Regions from separate parts of the Virgibacillus sp. W0430 genome, predicted to be linked through region 1. Evidence: a T-box and tRNA genes for the amino acid it is inferred to sense, from the RefSeq annotation. Region 1 holds a T-box; the other holds one or more tRNA genes.
What was found. The T-box of region 1 lies ahead of tyrS (tyrosine--tRNA ligase). A T-box ahead of a tRNA ligase gene usually reads a tRNA of that ligase, here a tRNA-Tyr.
Positions count from the first base shown of each region.

Region 1 (7,278 bases):
TTCTTTATCAATGGTTGAATGGATGTTATATCCTTTCATTGCCAAATCCCGTTTTGCTAGTATTTCATATTGTTCTTTTAAATCTTCATTTTCCTTTAAATCTTCCATAGTATATCCGTTATCTTTCGCCAATTTTTCCATTAAAATTATTTGCGCTTCTTCTTGAATTGCATTGACGAGATGCGGATATTTATCGCGTGGGGAGTCTTGTTTTTTTGCGAAATCAGCTGTGATGTCATACTCTAACGCTTCTTTATATTCTTGCTCTGTTATATACTTGGCATCGTACATCCGTTTGAGTACAGACTTCATTCGATTGATACCTGGTTGTAACCCTTCCTCACTCTTTAGTCCTCCTGTGTTCACAAATGGTGTATACATGGAAGGACTTTGTGGTAGACCAGCTAAATAAGCTGCTTGTGGTAGATTCACTTCATTAGCAGAAATGCCAAAAACCCCTTTAGCAGCTGTCTGTATACCTGCGATATTATCGCCAGATGCATTTCTACCGTAAGGAATAACATTTAAGTATGCTTCTAATATTTCATCTTTGTCAAAAAAGTTTTCGAGACGCAGTGCTAAAACAATTTCTTTTGCTTTTCGATCGAATGAAACTTCATTTGTTAAAATTTGGTTTTTGATTAACTGCTGTGTTAGCGTACTTCCACCTGTTTTTGTGTCTGAATTCGTTGCCTCTTGATAAATAGCCCGTATAATTGCTTTTGGTACAATTCCATTATGTTCTTCAAAAAACTCATCTTCCGTTGCAATAACTGCGTTAATAAGCGTGTCTGATACGTTTTCCAAAGATGTTTCTTCGCGATGCAGGTCCGATCGAACATCTCCAATATACTTTTCACCGGCGAAATACATTTTGGTAGTTTCTTCATAATTATAAATGTCTTTTTTCATACTTTCATAGCTTCGTACTGGCTCGTCCTTTACGAGCGATGCAAAATAGCCGGCTCCGACACCACCAGCAAATATAATACCAACCGCTCCAACAATAATGAAAAATAAAATAACATTCCAAATAACATCATATGTAATCCGAGAGGAACGCTGTATAATCCCCTTTTTCCAAGCAGTCTTTATCTTTTCCATATATTTATGAAAAAATTGTTTTATATCCATAGTTAACCTCCTAAAATCATTCCTATTATAGCACAATCCATTTTATCCGTGTACAAGAAAAGCGGTATGCGTAAAATGTTTGTGGGAGAGCATATGAACGATTTATTGTAACGCACTTATTCGGTGGTAAGAAAATAGGTACTTCCACGAAAGGCGATTATAGTCTATGAACGAGATAAGTAAAGGTGTAATCTCACCAATCTTATGGTTGTATTAAGGGACTAAGCGGACTCTATCTATGGTTTTATTACATCAATAGCCGTTGTCATATACGCAGACTCGAGCAGGAAAAGCAACAGCCGAAAATCCAGTGAAGAAGTTGGAAAACTTCTTCACTTAGTTAAGGCATTGCCCGCAGAAATGGCAACGGTGACGATAGTTAAAGCTATAAGTAATTTTATATGTGGTTCGTATATGATGAATAGCCGCAGCATCTTGAAAAAAATCTATACAAAAAAGGTGTTTTTCAAGATTGTATATATCCACCCACAAATACGTTACTCATTCAAAAAAGGGCAACGGAAATGTTTGTGGGGGAACAGATGCACGAATCTAAGTAGATAATATGTGATCAATTTTACTTCGAACGATATACACATGAATAACACCGTTGATATTCACTGCAGGTGGATGCTTTCCGCGGGCACGGCTTCAGCCTCCTCGGAAGAAAACGACTTCCTGCGGGGTCTTCAGACGTTTGCTATTCCCGCTGGAGTCTTCGTGTATATCTACTGCGGTCGGTAGGAATCAATACTAAAATTAACGAATACAAAGAGAGGTTTTTTAACTTCTTAAAATAACACTCACAAATACTTGACTCAATCAAGGGCAACAATTGATTTTTAAAATGAATTATGGTAAAAATATAATATAATTGTATATATTGATGCGAAGAAGGATTCAAGTAGCATTGCAGATCACTGTTTAAGAGAGTCGGCGGTTGGTGCGAGCCGATATATATTTGCAGGCGAATTACAATTCTGGAGCATTTTCTTTTTGTTTTAAAAAAGAGAACGGTGGAGCCATCGTTACCAACCATTTAAGTGGCATTGGTATATGCAACAAGGGTGGTACCGCGGTAATCTCGTCCCTTTTTAGAGGGCGGGGTTTTTTTGTGTTTAAAAATTAAATATTAAAGGACGGAGTGCGAAGTAAATGGACATTTTACAAGATTTAGAACGTCGAGGGTTGATTCAACAAACGACTGATAGAGAAGGATTGGAAAAGCATTTAAAAGAAAATCAAGTTACATTATACTGTGGTTTTGATCCAACTGCAGATAGTTTGCATATTGGTCATTTATTGCCTATCACTATGCTAAAAAGATTCCAACAGGCGGGACATAAGCCGATCGCTTTAATCGGTGGTGGAACAGGAATGATTGGTGATCCGAGTGGACGTTCAACTGAACGCTCATTAAACACGGCAGCGGTTGTTAAAGGGTTTAGTGATAAAATTGAGCAGCAGCTTGCTCGATTGTTAAATTTTGACCATGGCACTAATGCGGCAGTTGCACGAAATAACCATGACTGGCTGGCGAGTATGACTGCAATCGATTTTTTGCGTGATGCGGGTAAGCATTTTGGAATTAATTATATGTTGGCTAAAGATGCAGTGACGAGCCGAATTGAACAGGGGATAACGTACGCGGAATTTAGTTACATGATCCTGCAATCTCTTGATTTCCTAAAGCTATACGAACAAGAAAATTGCACATTACAAATTGGTGGAAGTGACCAGTGGGGGAATATTACCGCTGGGATGGAATTTATTCGCCGGTCAAAAGGGGAAGAAGAAATAAAGGTATTTGGGTTAACGGTGCCGCTCATTACAAAAGCAGATGGAACAAAGTTTGGAAAGACTGCAGGTGGAGCGATCTGGCTCGATGCTGAGAAAACATCACCGTATGAATTTTATCAATTTTGGTTTAACACAGATGACAGAGACGTTATGAAGTTTTTAAATTTCTTTACTTTTCTTGCACAAGATGAGCTTGCTGCATTGCAAACAGAAGTAGATCATAATCCAGGAGATCGTGTTGCTCAAAAACGACTTGCGGAAGAAATGACAAAAACTGTTCACGGGGAGCAAGCATTCCAACAAGCGATCAAAATATCCGAATCTCTTTTTAGTGGTGATTTGAAAAAATTAACTGCTAATGAGATAGAGCAAGGTTTTAAAGATGTTCCAACAGAAACCATTGCCAAAGCAAATATAAATCTGGTCGATTTGCTTGTTGAGGCTTCCATTTCATCGTCTAAACGCCAAGCTCGAGAAGATATTAAAAATGGTGCGATTTACGTTAATGGAGAACGAAATCAACAGTTGGATTATCAGCTTTCGGAAACGGACCGTATCGAGGATACATTTACAATTATTCGCCGTGGTAGAAAAAAATACTTTTTAATTCGGTTTAATTAAGCAAAACACGCATCGATCGATAAAGAACGATGCGTGTTCTTTTAAAATATACTGTTGACAAGTGTCTACGTGGAATCGTTGTTTTTAGCTTCTGCATAATGTCCACCAATTTTTTTGCTACGCTCGAGCAATATACCAGCATCTGTATAACTGGAAGCTCGCAAAAGGGCGGTTGCTCCGTATTTATCACGAATAGCGTCCATAACATAGCCGATCTCATTTTTTTTCGTATCTTTTTCAAATAAATGCAACTGAATATTTTGCTCGTTAGTTAAGTTTGTTAATGTCACGTAGACCCGTCTGATCATGCTTTTCCCATCATAAAAGCGTTGAAACAATTGCAAGCACATAGTATATACTTCCATTGTTATGTTCGTCGGTGACAACATGGATTGAGAGCGAGAAAAACCACCACCTGTATCTTTTGAATACACGATGCCTAGATGAACAGTTTTTCCTGCTTGATGACTTGAACGTGCTCTACGACACACTTCTTCACAAAGGTCGAGAATACAGATAAGCGCTTCGGATTCGGAGTAGTCTCGCAATAAAGAAATGCCATGTCCAAAGCTTTTTTGTTCCGTTTTCAAAAAGTTACCAAAAACGGGGCTTAAATCAATTCCCCAGGCATGCCAATATAATTGCTCGCCCATAACACCAAATCGCTTTTTAAGCCGAGTTCGATCATAGTTGGCTAGTTGTTCAAGCGTTATAATGCCCATGTTGTTCAAATTACGTTTCATGCGAGTGCCGATTCCCCAAATAGATTCGACAGGGAAAGGCCATAGCTTTTCTTTTACATCCTCATAGGTGCATTCCGCGATACCCACTTTTTTTGCATGCAAATCCATAACAACTTTAGCGAGAAACTTATTGTCGCCAATACCAATCGAACAAGTTAAGTTAAAGCGTTGTAGGATATCCCGCTTAATTTGTTTTGCAATTTCCCATCGATCTCCAAATAATCTTTGCAGTCCGTTTACAGTGACCCAAATTTCATCAACCGAATACGGATGAATGGCTTCCTTGGGAGCATATTGATGGAGTAGCTTCACAATAGCAATGGATGTGTGTAAATAATCGGCCATGTTTGCATTGACAATATATATTTTCGGATCGTTCGGTAATTCAAAAAAGCGACTGACATTACTGATTCCATACTTCTCTTTTAACATCGGCGAAGCAGCTAAAACAATACTTCCAGGGCGACTTGTATCCCCGACAACAGCAAGCATGACCTTCATAGGGTCAAGCCCTAATTTAACCGCTTCAACACTTGCGTAAAAAGAACGCATATCAATACAAAGAACATCATTACGAGGATATAGTGAATAATCCATTATATACACACCCCTAAAACAGAACATACGTTTCTATTATAGTATAGAAAGAGCAGTTGAATTTATCAATGGAAAATTATTCTTTTGCTCTAGCTTTCTCTTTATGATAAAATACGAACAAACGTTCTCTTGGGGGTTCGAAATGAAAAAAATAATATCGAGAGCTATACAATCCAAGGAAAAGATAGACATTATTTATTTGTCACGAGACAACCAAGTTTCACGCCGTGTCATTCGTGTATTGGCTGTAAACGAGCAGTATATTAAAGCATATTGTTTTTTAAAAAAGGAAGTTAGAACATTTAGAGTGGATAACATTTTATCATTGGCGCCAATGCGTAAAAAGAAAGGGGCATAAGTGTGCGTATGCAAGATCGCGGTACTAAAAAATGGACAGCATTAATGCTTCCTGAGCATGTGGAAATGCTCCAGCAAGCATTCGCAGAAACGTCCTATCAAGAAAAACCGATATTGGACGAACAACAGAAGGCCAAAATAAACCGAGAACTAACCGAGGCTTTACGTGCAAATAGTAGTGTGAAAGTTACAATGCACCGTACCCATTACTTGGAGAAAATATGTGGAAGGTTGCTGCAAGTCGATAAAAGAAATGCTTGTTTGCAGTTATACTCCGATCGTAAAGAAGAAATTCCACTTTCCAGTGTAATTGATGTGGAAATAATTTGATTTATCCATAGGCTTTGCTACTGTCAATCATTATCGGGACATTCTTAATGAACCGAGGTGACAATTTAATGATACTGGATTTATAGAAGGGAAATCCTGAAATGCAAGGGAGAGAACGATGAAATTGTTTTCTTCCTTTTCATCGTTAATTAAATTTAAAACATGTAAAACGAAGCCATGACGATAGCCCTTTTGGATTAATTGGTAAAACCATCCCATTTTTATTACATATAATTAAATATAGAGGCGGTGAATAAATGAAGCGATCTGTTTTCTATGATTCTGAGGGCAAAAGGTGGAAAGTATTAAAGACGGTTGGCTTATTCCTTTTTCTTTGCGGCTATACGTGGCTTATTGTTAGTATAACTGTTTTTTATATTAAAAAAAGTCTTCCTATTATTACACAATCTGTTATTTCCTTTTTGATCATAACTTTTACTTTTTATTTGTTAATTACCATTATTATTGGGATGTTACGCTTGTGTATCTTTATGTACTTGAGTGGGAGGCAAGCGAGCAAAAATGGTAAAGGCGAAAGCGTTAGCGACGATTATACGCCATTAGTTAGTGTTATTATTCCAGCTTATAATGAGGATGTTGGCATAAAAAAAACAATATATTCTGTCCTGAATAGTAATTATCCAATTTATGAAATTATTGTAGTAGATGATGGTTCAACAGATCGAACAAATTATATTGTAAAAAAAATAGCACGTAAACATAAACGAATTAAACTCATTTCAAAAATAAATGGTGGTAAATCAACGGCATTAAATAAAGGTTTTAAAAAAGCAAAAGGAGAAATTGTCGTTACCATAGATGCGGATAACCTGTTATTAAAGGATACAATTAGTTATTTGGTTCGTCATTTTAAAGATGATGATGTAGCAGCAGTTTCCGGTAATTGTAAAATTGGGAATGCTAAAAGACAGCTTCCGATCTGGCAGCATATTGAATATGTAACGGCAAATAATCTGGAGAAAAGAGCGTTGGATTATTTAAATTGCATAACAATTGTACCTGGCTCGAACAGTGCCTGGCGTCGAAGTCTAATTAAGGAAATAGGATATTACGACCACGATACATTGGCAGAAGATACAGATATTACTTTGAAGGTTATAAGTCGTAACTATCGGATTATTTATGAAGATCGGGCTATAACTTATGAAGAATGTCCAGAAACGGTGCAAGCGTTTCTTAAGCAACGACTACGCTGGTCTTATGGGATTTTGCAAAGCTTATGGAAAAACAGAAAAATGATTCGACTTTCTAAAAATAACTATTTAAAATACTTTGCTGTACCGAACATGTTAATGATTTATTTATTTTATTTAACGATTCCTTTAGTGGATATTCTTTTTATAATTACATTCGCTATTTATGGGAACTACGTTGTTTTCTTGTTCTTTTTATTTTTTTTCGTTACAGATACGATCGCTTCTGTCTATGCATTTATGCTTGAAAAGGAAAATAAAAAAACACTAAAATGGATATTTGTTCAACGATTGGCTTATCGGTACTTGTTCACATATATTATTTGGAAAACGATCATAACAGTCCTGAAAGGTACAGGATTAAAATGGAGGGAATCGGTACGAACTGGAAATCATTTATAACAAGTAAATGAATTTCATAATTTATAGTCACTTTAATGTACAATGCATCTAAATTAGCAGTTGATCGAATTCATACAGCA
Region 1 is NZ_JBPYCS010000024.1:5,075-12,352, reverse strand. It holds gene ACLIBH_RS11425 (transglycosylase domain-containing protein) at 1-1,134, opposite strand, end outside; T-box leader at 2,017-2,229, shown strand; gene tyrS (tyrosine--tRNA ligase) at 2,290-3,555, shown strand; gene ACLIBH_RS11415 (DNA polymerase IV) at 3,621-4,895, opposite strand; gene ACLIBH_RS11410 (WYL domain-containing protein) at 5,038-5,253, shown strand; gene ACLIBH_RS11405 (YolD-like family protein) at 5,262-5,582, shown strand; gene ACLIBH_RS11400 (glycosyltransferase) at 5,840-7,198, shown strand.

Region 2 (7,278 bases), on a different contig from region 1:
TTTTTGAGTTGTAATATTCGATTAACGAGCTTAGCTGTGGAGGCAGGCTTACCCGTCCAACCAATACACATGCGAATCGTGCTTGGCAATTGTAATCGTTTAATAGAAAAATAAGTCCACTCCTTATTCACTAACGATTGCACACTTGAAGCCTGTTTATATTGTGCTATTAACCACTCCGCTTGAAAGGAAGCATATTGTAATAAGCCACCATAAGCAGATGCAGCAATATCTGCTCCAGAGCCGTTTCCTTGCGTTTTCACATGTGCGATAGCTGCAAGCTTAAAAACGAGCTGTTCTGGCGGAGGTGCCGGTAAATATTTATTTAAAACAGCAGATACAACCGCCGTAACGACAGCCGCACTCGAACCGAGACCATATTTCACTCCAGTCGCATCATCCAATTCGCTTTTAATTGACAAAGAAAAGGACTCCGGCTTGATATTACTTTCATAAAGATAGTCCAATACTGTTTGCAACGCTGCCGCAACAAAACGAATCCGTTCATCATTTGAACGGATCTCCAGTGCATTATATTGATAACTCCAGCTTACTTGGTTGATCCCGAAGTTTTCCAATGTTAGCTGATTATCGCTATTGGCATCGATCGTTGCATAAACAAAGCGGTTTACCGCAGTTACTACCAATTGATGATGCGGTTCTAAAACTGCAAATTCACCAGCTACCATTAGTTTCCCAGGTACTTTTACCGTTATTGATCTCTGAGACAACATGTCCAACCCCTATATATAGGATATTCCATTTCCTGCACGACTTAGTATAACGTCCGATACTCCAGGTGCTTCTTGCAATGTTTTTTCAACAATTGCTTCATGCTCCGGTAGATAAAGTACTTTTACATTCGGACCGGCATCGATCGTGAAAAATACCGGAATACCGGTAGCGCGCATCGTTTGAACGGTTTGCATAACAGCCATCGTCGTGTCGTGCCAATACGTAAATGGAGGGTTCGCACCTAAAGTCGTTGCATGCATTTTTAAACAATTTGCTTCCGCGATTTGACCTACCTTTTCAAAGTCCCGATCCATTATTCCTGCTTTTATTTCCGTTAAATCGTCTGGTATATGATTTAGCCAACCTTGATAAAATACAGACGTATCCACCGTCCGTTTCATTCCAGCTCGGCTCGATATATCCTTCTTTTCCGCTGACAAAACAACCGCCGCCACACGAACATCCCAATAATTAGCAGGTACGATCGGTACGGCATACGAATCAGATCCATCTAGCTTTTTCCCTTTTTCCCATTCGGCAAAGCCTCCATAAATCGAACGACAAGCCGAACCAGAACCTTGCCGTGTCAACATCGAAAGCTCTTGGTCAGTTATATCTAAGCCAAGCGCACGTGTTGCTGCAGCCGCCAAAGCCGCAAATCCCGATGCAGACGAAGCAAAGCCTGCCGCTGTAGGGACTGCATTTATAGAATAAACGTCTGCAAATATATTTTCTTTTCCCGCATACCGGCGAATAATATCTAAATAACGCGAAACACGCTCATAAGCTTCACCAGAAACAACTTGTTCATCTAAAACAAAAGTATCTTCAGTGGCATCCTCGTTAAAAGTAACAGTCGTTGTTGTGTAAAAGCCATCCAAGGTTAAAGATAAACTATTATTCGTTGGTAAAATCTTTTCCTCGTCTCGTTTACCCCAATACTTAATCAACGCTATGTTCGTATGGGCTCTCGCTGTAGCCTTCATGACTTGTCTCCTTTTAGCATATTTATCTGTATAATTATAAGCTTTTGCCTATTCGCACGTCTGCTCGTCTCTGTGACGAAGCACAAAAGACCAAACAGCATGAGCTCCAAACCGCTTCAATTTCTCTTTTAATTGGTGGGAGTGCACTTCATTACGAGCTAATGCAATGATACAGCCTCCATTTCCACCACCTGTTAGCTTCGCCCCCAATGCACCTTCTTGCAGTGCATAATAAATTAACCGGTTTAGACCAGCATCACTAATTCCGAGAGACTCCAGCTCTTTTTGCGCCTCCGTTAGAAGTTGTCCTAGCAAATGCTTGCTCGCCTTTTCCAAAGCTTCTCTCACTTGATAGGTAATTTCCCCAATACGCTCTATTTTCGAATGGATTCTTTTCGGTGCAGACTTCAATAAACTTGTTACCGACTCGATAGCTGTACGCGTATCTGCCATTCGTCCTGAATCGGCTACAATAAAATAAAGATCCTCTTTCGGTTTAATAAAATCAACAGTACCCTCGCGTTCAAACCAAATTGGACAGTCCGATGTAATCGTTAAAGGATCAATACCACTCGGCGCACCGTGCGCGTGTGTTTCGGCAATGTTTGCTAAGCTGAGCAGCTGTTCCTTCGTATACTTTGTATCTGTATACGTAAAAAGCGACTTAATCACAGCAATAGCGACCGATGCACTCGATCCTAGTCCCTTTCCTGGAGGAATCGAAGACTTAATACGAATTAATAAATCTTTACATGGCTTATTCAAAAACTCCAACGTGCCCTTTATACAGCTCACAATCCCCGCTAATGCTGGGGGAGCAGAGTCAATCGGCCCGTGATAAAAACTACTATCTATTGTAACTGTACCAATTACGTGTTCAACTACGGATTCAACACCAACTAATGGAAATGGAATAGCAATGGCCGGTTGTCCGTGTACAACCGCATGCTCTCCAACTAAAATCAACTTACTATGAGCTACACCAGTAGCTATTTTATCCGTAGTTGTTACTTTTTCAGCGGTCATCTTTATACGTTTCCATAATTTCTTCAGCTTTTCCAACACGGATTTCCTTTAATTGAACTAACTTCTCAGCCACGATATCAATCATCTCCCCGGTAGCTCCTGCCGCTATTGCAACAGAACGTGAATGTAACGCCATATGACCTTTTTGAATTCCATCCGTCACCAAGGCCTTCAAAGCACCTAAATTTTGTGCAAGTCCTACAGCAACCATGATTTGAGCTAACTCACTTGCCGATGGATTTCCTAAAATATCGAGCGCCAATTTTGCCATTGGGTGTACGCGTGTTGCACCACCGACAGTTCCGATTGACATAGGCAGCTCTAATTCGCCTACTAAGTTCCCTTCGCCGTCTACAGTCCATGAAGTCATTGATCCATAATGCCCATCTCTCGCTGCATAAGCATGCGCCCCTGCTTCGACAGCTCTCCAATCATTGCCCGTAGCAATTACAATTGGGTCGATCCCATTCATAATACCTTTATTATGTGTTACTGCTCGATACGGATCGGAAGCAGCAAACTCGTATGCATGAACTACTCCATCACGTACTTCTTCGCCAGAAAAGCCTTCCGACTTCAACAATTTTGGTGGAATTACACATTTCGCATGCGCGAGGCAGCGGTCTGCATAATTAGAGAGTATGCGTAAATATACCTTGCCGTTCGTAAGCTCCTCTACAGTAGGTGCTAAAGCTTCCACCATTGTATTAATGATATTAGCGCCCATTGCATCACAAGTATCTACATATAAATGTACGACAAGCATCTGTGAATATGCCGAAGATGCATCTTCATTTAATATACGAACATCAAGCCCTTCTGCTCCTCCACCTCTAGCAACCATACTCGGGTATGCAGCATTCGCAGCCTGTATTAACGATTCCTTTGCTTCTAATACAGCTCGTTTTGCTGCGTAAATATCTTCACAGCCGACCACTTGAATTTGTCCAATCATAATACGTTCCGTCGCTTCTGTTTGAAACCCGCCGGCACCCCTTACTATTTTTGCAATATAACTGGCAGAAGCAACTACAGATGCTTCTTCAATCGCCATCGGGACCGCATATTCCTGCCCATTAATTAAGAAATTCAACCCAAGTCCTAATGGAAGTGGGAACGTACCTATTACATTCTCTATCATTTTATCAGCCGTTTCCGTTTTTAAAGGTTGCTCTGAAAACAACTGACTTCTATCCGTTATGTTATACAATTTTGCAATAATTTCTCTTCTTTCTTCAACAGTCATGTTGTAGAATCCAGGAATCCTGGAGGTTTCCATTCCACTCACCCTTTTACAGTTGCATCTTTAATTATAAAACGGTTCATACCTTTGTCTATTATACATAGACACAAGCAAATTAAAAAACAATTTATAAACAAATAAGACAATCCTATTTAATTTAAGAATAACTACTCTCCGCAAAATCAACAAAAACATGAATAAATCATTTAACAACTATATGCTACCTTCTTATTATACAACAGAAGCCGATTATCTTTTAGTATAAAATTCTTTATATGAAAAACGTTTTAATAAAAATAACTGTATCCATTATGTTAAAAAAAACCTTAAAATGCAAATAAACAAGGTCATATATAATGACCTTGTTTAGAATAATTAGTGTTTGTATCACATTATGCATTTGTTAAAATACTTCAATATAAACTCAATAATAAGAATGTTATGGCTGGGCTACTAGGATTCGAACCTAGGAATGACGGGACCAAAACCCGTTGCCTTACCGCTTGGCTATAGCCCAAAACAACAAATGGTGGAGGGGGGCAGATTCGAACTGCCGAACCCGATGGGAGCGGATTTACAGTCCGCCGCGTTTAGCCACTTCGCTACCCCTCCGTATTGTAAACGAGTTCCGTTTAAATTATACAAAAAAATATAGTTTCTAAAATGGTGCCGGCCAGAGGACTTGAACCCCCAACCTACTGATTACAAGTCAGTTGCTCTACCAATTGAGCTAGGCCGGCATTAAAAATATTTTGTTTTTCTTCAAAAAACAACAGCTACTATTTCTGACCCTACATTTTCTAAATTACTTAATAACGTTTTGCGCCATGTGGTTACTCTAGGCTATTTAATAGATGGCTTTCGTGTCGTTTGCGCAATACACTAAGAATAAAAAGTGAATTATATCGCTGACCGAAACCTCTGCAATTCATATACAAAATGGATGTTTTTATAAAGAGCTTAAAATATTACTAGCAGAGGGAATAGTGCGCTGTAAAACAAAATGGTGACCCGTACGGGATTCGAACCCGTGTTACCGCCGTGAAAGGGCGGTGTCTTAACCGCTTGACCAACGGGCCAGTTACGTGGACTGATTTCCAACAACGAATCTTATTATATCCAAACAAAACCCCTTTGTAAAGCCTAAAATTATTTTTCTAATTATTAAATTTTTCAGAGAAACAAAACACCTTTATATATATAACGTTAAGAATAAAATACACTCGAAATAGCTCATAGCAACGCTATTATGGAAAAGCGTCGCCTTGAATAAATAAACTGTAATAAAGATCAAGATCAAAACGATTAACTCGTATTACAAGAATGCATGTTACTAGGAGTGCTCGTTTACCATTAGTGAAAATTATGTAATTTTAAAAAATAACGCTCGGATAAATACAGCAGTTTATCCAAGCGTATGTAACTTAATTATAAAAGATAAAACATAAGTAACTAAGAGGTCAATAGGTTAAGTAAGGTTTAGACCGTTTCCAGTAAGCTAGGTCTTTTGCCTTGCATTGGATTTGTTTGTTCAAATGCGTAACCGGCATTCAAAATTCTACCTTCTTTAAAGGCAGGACCTATAAATTGCATCCCCACTGGCAAACCTTGATCAATTCCACATGGAACAGATAATGCTGGAAGACCCGTTAAGTTTAAAGGCCCCATAAAACGAATAATATTATCAATTAAATCTACTTTCTCTCCATTTAAATCAGCAAAGTCATCGCCAATATCATTTGGTAGAACCGGTAACGTCGGCGCAACAAGGATGTCCACTTCTTCAAACGCCTTTTGAAAGTCCTGTTTTAATTGTCTTCTTACTTGCTGTGCTTGCAAATAATCTACCGCAGATGGAAGTTCACCTAATTCAAACAGCATGCGAATGTCATTACCAAAATCCTCCGGCCGTTTTAACATGTCACTATGATGAATTGTCGATGCTTCTGATAATGACGTAACAAGTTCTGCCCACTCAGCATATTGCAGGGTAGGAATTTTAACCTCTTTTACTTTAGCCCCTTGTTCTACAAGTTTTTGAATTCCCGCACGAACTAATTTTTCAATTCCGGAATCGACACGATTGAAGAAGTATTCCTCGTTTACACCAATAACCAGACCTTTGACGTCTCCACTTATTTGCTCCAAATAGTTATCGACTGGTACATCTACCGTGGTAGGGTCGTTGCTATCAAACCCAGCTATTACTTGTAATAAGCCAGCAGCATCTTTCACTGTTTTGGTCATTGGGCCAACATGATCAAGCGTCCAAGCCAATGGATATACGCCATATTTGCTAACTCGTCCAAACGTTTGCTTCAATCCAACGATACCGTTTGCCGACGAAGGTATGCGAATGGAACCAGCAGTGTCCGTGCCTAGAGTCGCAACCGTTGCATCTGCAGCAACAGCAGCACCTGATCCTCCACTGGATCCTCCAGGTATCTTGTCTAAATTCCACGGATTTCGTACTGCACCATAATGTGGGTTATTATTCGTTATCCCCCATGCATACTCGTGCATACTTAATTTACCAGTAAAAATGATCCCTGCTTCCTTCATTTTGGTTATGACTGTTGCGTCATAATCCGAAACAAAATCTTTGTGAATTTTTGAAGACATTGTTGTTACTTTGTCTTTCATATAAATATTATCTTTAACGGCCATCGGAATCCCATGGTACATTCCACGGTAAATACCATTACTGATTTCTTCTTCCGCTTTTCTCGCTTCTTCCATTGCTTCTTCTTTATAGATGGCCATGTATGAATTTATTTTGTCCTGGGTTGCTTCCGCTTGTTCAATCACTGCTTTTGTAAGTTCCACAGGAGAAATCTCCTTGTTTTTAATAAGCGGTGCCAATTCCTCAACGGATTTTGCTACAAGCTCTTTACTCAACATGATCACCCCCAGGTATATTTCGTAGGCTTATGTCTGCATCATCTATGTTGGCTTTGTCTAAGGAGCCTCTTAGATCTTGCATCCCTTTCCAACGTTTTTCCAATATTCCTAAATGTTCTTCTCTCGGCTTAATTCCTTTGTTCTCCAGCATTTGTTTTACTGTAAGAGACAAATCAAAAGCCCTCCTTTATAAAATAAATATTTATCTTCACAGGCAAATTGCCTCGAGATAGCTTACACAAATAGATTACTAAGAAAATAAACGTATTTAATAGCGTCTTATATGTATATACTAATCTAATAACTTATATTATGTAAGCGCTTTCTATGAGCGTCGCCTCAATGTTATCATTTCACATCTGAACAGTCAAATTTATTACAATAATT
Region 2 is NZ_JBPYCS010000001.1:25,889-33,166, reverse strand. It holds gene ACLIBH_RS00160 (phosphomevalonate kinase) at 1-734, opposite strand, end outside; gene mvaD (diphosphomevalonate decarboxylase) at 744-1,721, opposite strand; gene mvk (mevalonate kinase) at 1,770-2,747, opposite strand; gene ACLIBH_RS00145 (hydroxymethylglutaryl-CoA reductase, degradative) at 2,737-4,026, opposite strand; tRNA gene ACLIBH_RS00140 (tRNA-Gln) at 4,433-4,507, opposite strand; tRNA gene ACLIBH_RS00135 (tRNA-Tyr) at 4,518-4,602, opposite strand; tRNA gene ACLIBH_RS00130 (tRNA-Thr) at 4,655-4,730, opposite strand; tRNA gene ACLIBH_RS00125 (tRNA-Glu) at 4,995-5,069, opposite strand; gene ACLIBH_RS00120 (amidase) at 5,470-6,891, opposite strand; gene ACLIBH_RS00115 (hypothetical protein) at 6,881-7,063, opposite strand.
Region 2: it has a tRNA-Tyr gene. The T-box ahead of tyrS (tyrosine--tRNA ligase) is inferred to sense a tRNA for this amino acid. The anticodon was not compared.